2 regions of the Roseburia sp. TF10-5 genome follow, and region 2 is predicted to be linked to the other one. Evidence: predicted binding sites of a transcription regulator. Region 2 holds the regulator's gene; the other holds the start of a gene.

Region 1 (3,201 bases), on a different contig from region 2:
AAGTCCGTTTCCGATCTCTGTGATAGAAAGGGAAGAAGTATTGGAAGCGAAGATACACTCTGGCTTAGCAATCTTGTCTAACTCAGCAAATGTAGTCTTCTTTACATTCATATCCTCGAAAGCAGCCTCAACGATCAGGTCGCAGTCTTTGCAAAGGTCTTCTTTTAAGCCTGGAGTGATCTTGGCAAGAATGCCATCAACCTTCTCCTGTGTCATTTTCTCTTTTGCAACAAGTCTTGCATATCCTTTTGCAATCTTGTCTTTTCCACCTTCAGCCCACTCCTGCTTGATATCGCAGAGTGCTACTTCATATCCGTCAACCTGTGCGAATGCCTTAGCGATTCCCTGGCCCATTGTACCAGCACCGATAACTCCAACCTTCATTTTAGTTCCTCCTAAATAATAAATATATTCACATTTCAAGGGGATGCAGCGCACCCCCTCTATGTATCTTATCTGGCAAAAAAATTAGTATTTCTCAACGATTGTAGAACATCCCATTCCACCACCGATGCAAAGTGTAGCAAGACCTCTGTTAGATCCACGCTTCTGCATCTCATGAAGCAGTGTAACAAGGATACGGCATCCGGAAGCTCCTACCGGATGTCCAAGTGCGATTGCGCCACCGTTTACGTTTACCTTGCTCATATCGAACTTTAAGTCTCTTGCAACTGCGATAGACTGAGCAGCGAATGCCTCGTTAGCCTCGATCAGATCGAAATCATCGATAGAAAGACCGGTCTTTGCAAGAACTTTCTTTGTAGAAGCAACAGGACCAACACCCATGATCTCCGGCTCAACTCCGCCAAGAGCTCCAGCTACCCATGTAGCCATTGGTGTAACACCAAGCTCCTTAGCCTTCTCTTCGCTCATAACAACGATTGCTGCAGCACCATCGTTGATTCCGGAAGCGTTACCAGCTGTAACCAGTCCGCCTTCCTTACCAGAGCAGCAACGTAACTTGGAAAGAGACTCAGCAGTTGTTCCTGCACGAGGTCCTTCGTCTTTCTTGAAGTCAACCATTTCCTTCTTAACCTTTACAGGTACCGGAACGATCTCGTCATCAAACTTGCCGGCTGCGATAGCTGCCTCGCACTTCTGCTGGCTGTTTGCAGAGAACTCATCAAGTTCTTCTCTTGTAATACCATACTTGTCACATACGTTCTCAGCAGTGATCATCATGTGGTAGTGGTTGAATGCATCTGTTAATGCATCGTTAACCATTGTATCGATAATTGTTGCATTGTTCATTCTGTATCCGAAACGAGCCTTTGTCATAGCGTAAGGAGCCATAGACATGTTCTCCATACCACCGGCTACAACGATATCAGCCTCACCAGCCATGATCATTGTTGCAGCATCGTTTACACATTTAAGACCGGATCCACAAACAACGTTGATTGTGATTGCCGGAACTTCAATCGGTAAACCAGCCTTGATGGAAGCCTGACGAGCTACGTTCTGTCCCTGAGCTGCCTGGATTACACAACCCATCTTAACTTCGTCAACCATCTCCGGCTTAACACCTGCTCTGTTTAAAGCTTCTTTAATTACAATTGCACCTAAATCTGCTGCTGGAGTATTGCTTAATGCTCCACCCATCTTGCCGATTGCTGTACGGCAAGCACCTGCTAATACAACTTTCTTTGCCATTCTTCGTTCTCCTTTAAATCAAACTCGCACCCAATGATGCTGTTAATTTTTTAACAATGTCTATAATACCACATTTTCCGCACAAAATCAATGAAAACCTACGTTGTTCATAAAAAATTCTTCATTTATTGCAACCGGCTCTGTTTCATGGTATATTTATGGTATATTTCAAGCAATACTGAGGGGAATCCAAACGGGGGATCATGTGATATGAAATTTGTAAGAACAGAAGACTTAAAGGCAGGCATGCGTCTTGCCAAACCAATTTACAATAAAAAAGGTGTGCTGCTTTATGAGCGCAATTCCGCACTCACCGCGCCGGGAATTGCCAGTGCAAAAAATTTCGGCCTGATCGGTGTCTACATTCTCGAGCCGGCCGAACCGCTTCCTCCGCTTTCCCGTGAAGATCTGGAGTTTGAGCAGTTACAGACGGTATACATTTTCCGTCTCCGGGAAGTGTTAAACTGCATTACCGAGCGCAGAAAACTCGAAAAATACCCGGTATTTCTGGAAGATATTCTTTCCCACTACGGGTCTTTAAAACACCGTGTGAATTTTAACCAGAATCTGCGCAGCAGTGATGATTTCATGTACAAGCATGCGATCAGCACCGCAATACTTGTAACCATGATGGGCGCCCATCTGAGACTACCGAAGGAAAAACTCCGTATACTGACCACGGCTGCCCTTCTTTATGACAATGGATACCGGAATGTTCCGCGGAATATTCTGGAAAAAGGAATGAACGAGCTGTCCTCATCCGATCAGGATGTCATCCAGCTTTCTCTGGAAAAAGGACTTATCCCGCTTTCCATGTACCGGAATGATTTTGACTTTTTTCCACGCGCACTGGCTCTGATGCAGACCTATGTATATGAAGGTCATCCGGAAAAACTCGCAACCGCTCCGGATCAGGAATTACAGGAAATGGCATCCATACTGCGCATTGCCGACTGGTTTGACCAGATGACTGCGATGAACAGCGGCCATGAACCGATGTCAGAAATTGCCGCCATGCAGTATTTCAAAAAATACCCAAAGAAGTTTCTTCCGGTGCTTGTCACAGCACTTGCAGAGTGTATTCATATTGTTCCAAAGGCCGCCAGTGTTGATCTTTCCACAGGTGATAAAGGCATTGTTCTTATAGAAAACACCCGTGATTTTATGCGTCCGGTTGTCCTGCGCCTTTCTGACAATCAGATCTACGACCTGAGCGACAAAAACGTTTATCAGGAAATGCAGGTGACCGACATCATGAAAACCATGGATAACCGTGTTGCCATGGATGAAGAAACCCTAAAGCAATTTGTACCGGATGAAAAACTCCGACAATTAACGCAGGAATTCCGCAGAAAACTTGCTGCCGGGAAAAAATAGCATAACCGTAATCACCTTCCCCATGATTTATTCATGGGGTTTTTTTTATTTTTCACTTGACGCGTTTCCTCTATTCTGTTATATTTACTTCATCAGGCGTAGTACATCTATCGTAGCAACGACAGACGAAATACGACAGATAAAGTAAGGAGGAATGCATATGGCAATCAG
Region 2 (3,201 bases):
GTTTTTTTAAATCTTCCGATTCCAGAACAGCCGTATGCGGCTTATCATCCAGCCAGCTCTCCTGTGTAATTCCCATGGAAACCACATGTACCTTTCCGCAATATTCATTGCCCGGCCACAGATACTGCCCCTTTTTCCCAAATGAAAATGTAATTGTGTCATCTGCCCGAAAAGCCGTGCCAAGTACTGCCCCATCATCGGAACTGATTCCGGAAGCAATATCCACGGCAACTTTCCATCCAGACAATTGATTGAGCACGTCAATATCGTTTGCAAGTGCTCCGGATATTTCCCGGGACAGACCGGTTCCAAACATGGCATCAATGACCACATCATAGGATGCCTCCCCTGCGGAAACTTTCTCCTTTTGCACGACCGGAATGCGGTAGGCACTGCAGATCTGTTTCTGGGTGTCATAGGATGGACTGGTCCGGTGCCCTTCTTCCTCTCCTGCCGGCCATACGGACACAAAAACCCCCTGTTCCCGCAAAAGTCGGGCAATGGCAAGTCCGTCCCCTCCGTTATTTCCGCTTCCACAGGCAATTAATGCTGTCGATAATTTATTTTGTTTAAGCACTAAAAGCTTCTGCACAAAAGCCATCGATGCCTGTTCCATCAATACCAGTTCCGGTACATGAAACACCTGCGACGTATTCTGATCCAGAAGCTTCATTTCTTTTCCCGATACAAGATAACGCAAGATTTCTATTTCTCCTCTTTCTTCTCTTCCTTTTGTGATTCTTTCGTATCGTTTTGTTTATTTTGTGCGCTGTCCTCTTCCACATCTTCATCTTCATAGTGAATATCGAACAGATCCAGAGTGGATGGCCCGAAGATATCGTGCAGATACGCATAAATCTCACGATTGTTGATATCCCGGTTCTGCTTACGGATGATATTTTTCTTTAAATCCACACGAACCTGATTGATCCAGGCATCAATATCATCGGATTCCTTTTTATTGACACGTATTTTTTCGTAAAAATATCCCATGCTCTGAAGCATCAGTTTCCGGTTGACATCACGGATCCGACGTGGAATTTCCAGCAGTTCGTCCTCATTTTCTTCCATTTTCTGATTGGTTTCATCAATCAGACGTTTATCTTCATCCAGCTTTTTTTCCCGCTGTGCATCCATATCTTCGGATGTAGTTCCGTCCATGTTTGCGACAATGCTTTCCATCAGCTGCTTTTTTACTTTTTTCAGCTGTTTTAACTCTTCATTCAGTTTTCCCTGTCTGGCAAGCAAAGCATTCAGCTCGTTTTCCGTTTCATGAATTTCGTCCGGCTTGCCATGCACAGCAAAAAGCCGATGCCACTTCTCATCAAGTACAAGAATCGGCACCTGTTTGTCTGCCAGCGCTTTTTTAAATTCTTCATCATCCTTCATCGTATCACCTCTTTGTGTGCTACTTGGAGTTCTTCACGATATTATATGATAACTGCATCAGACTGTCCGACAAATGAACATTTTCGACAACCACACTTTTATCACTTAAATCCAGATCCACATGGGCAAAATTCCAGATGGCACGGATTCCCAGATTCACAAGATGCTGCGCAGTATCTTCTGCCTTTTCTTTCGGGAGTGTTAAGGCTGCAATATCTACTTTATTTTTTTTGCAGTAATCATCCAGTTCATCCATCATATAAATCGGAATATCACGAACGGTCTGTCCTTTTAAAGATGGTTTTACATCAAACAACGCAGTAATGATAAAACCAAACCGTTCAAATTTTACATAATTTGTAATTGCCTGACCAAGATTTCCGGCACCGATCATGATAATATTATGGGTCTCATTTAACCCCAGTATTTTTCCGATCTCATCATACAGGTATTTCACATTATATCCGTAACCCTGTTGTCCAAATCCGCCAAAATTATTCAAATCCTGGCGAATCTGAGAGGCCGTCACCATCATCCGGTGACTCAGATCATTGGAGGAAATGCGCTCAACGCCTTCCTCCAGCAATTCTCCCAGATAACGGTAATATCTTGGCATACGACGGATGACAGCTTGTGAGATTTCCTTTTCCACAATTTCATCCTCCAATCCTTTTATTTATGAAAGAGAAGCTTCTAGTTCTGTCCGGATTGCCTTAATAAAATTCTCACTGTTTAATACCACCGGATTTTCAATGGTCGTAATCAAAGCAAGATCCTTTGTCATCTTTCCGGACTCAATGGTCTTTAAGCATGCTGCTTCCAGTTTATCCGCAAAATCACAGAGTGCCTGATTTTTATCCAGTTCTCCGCGCTTTCTGAGTGCTCCTGTCCATGCAAAAATGGTTGCGACGGAGTTTGTGGAAGTTTCTTCACCCTTCAGATGCTTATAATAATGTCTCTGAACGGTTCCGTGTGCAGCTTCATACTCATAATATCCATGCGGGGATACAAGTACGGAAGTCATCATGGCAAGAGAGCCGAATGCAGAACTGATCATATCACTCATAACATCACCGTCATAGTTTTTGCATGCCCAGATAAATCCGCCTTTTGACTTCATAACACGTGCAACCGCATCATCAATCAAAGTATAAAAATACTCAATTCCGGCTTTTTCAAATGCATCCTTGTAATTCTTCTCAAATACATCCTGGAAAATATCCTTAAAGGTATGGTCATATTTTTTGGAAATGGTATCCTTTGTTGCAAACCACAGATCCTGCTTTGTATCCAGTGCATATTTAAAGCAGCTGTGTGCAAAGCTTTCAATGGAATCGTCCAGGTTATGCTGTCCCTGTAATACACCGGCTCCGGTAAAATTATGGATCAGTTCACGCACGATGGTTCCATCCTCTGCAGTAAATACCAGCTCAGCCTTACCAGGTCCCGGAACCTTCATTTCTGATGCCTTATACACATCGCCATACGCATGTCTTGCAATCGTGATCGGCTTTTCCCAGGTCTTAACATTTGGCTCAATTCCCTTTACGACAATCGGCGCACGGAATACCGTTCCGTCAAGCATGGCACGGATGGTTCCGTTCGGACTCTTCCACATTTCTTTTAAATTATATTCTGTCATTCTTGCGGCATTCGGAGTGATCGTTGCGCATTTTACAGCAACACCGTATTTCTTTGTTGCATTTGCAGAATCAACCGTTACCTGATCGTTTGTCCGGTTACGCTCTTCCAGTCCCAGATCATAATACTCTGTTTTCAGATCAATAAACGGAAGTAACAGCTCATCCTTGA

The links. Region 2 encodes Rex, which represses fermentation and respiration genes when NADH is low (regulators of the CRP and FNR family bind a similar motif). Its sites were predicted from a motif close to ATTGTTAANTANTTAACAAT; they were not measured.
Region 1: the regulator Rex is predicted to act here: its motif matches at 1,692-1,711, upstream of DXD06_RS04465 (acetyl-CoA C-acetyltransferase).

Annotation. Positions count from the first base shown of each region.
Region 1 is NZ_QTYW01000003.1:149,011-152,211, reverse strand. Features, by position in the region: gene DXD06_RS04470 (3-hydroxyacyl-CoA dehydrogenase family protein) at 1-384, opposite strand, end outside; gene DXD06_RS04465 (acetyl-CoA C-acetyltransferase) at 469-1,653, opposite strand; gene DXD06_RS04460 (HD-GYP domain-containing protein) at 1,864-3,030, shown strand; gene DXD06_RS04455 (PadR family transcriptional regulator) at 3,191-3,201, shown strand, end outside.
Region 2 is NZ_QTYW01000001.1:250,773-253,973, forward strand. Features, by position in the region: gene DXD06_RS01315 (NAD(P)H-hydrate dehydratase) at 1-700, opposite strand, end outside; gene DXD06_RS01320 (hypothetical protein) at 706-1,389, opposite strand; gene DXD06_RS01325 (redox-sensing transcriptional repressor Rex) at 1,409-2,044, opposite strand; gene DXD06_RS01330 (NADP-dependent isocitrate dehydrogenase) at 2,066-3,201, opposite strand, start outside.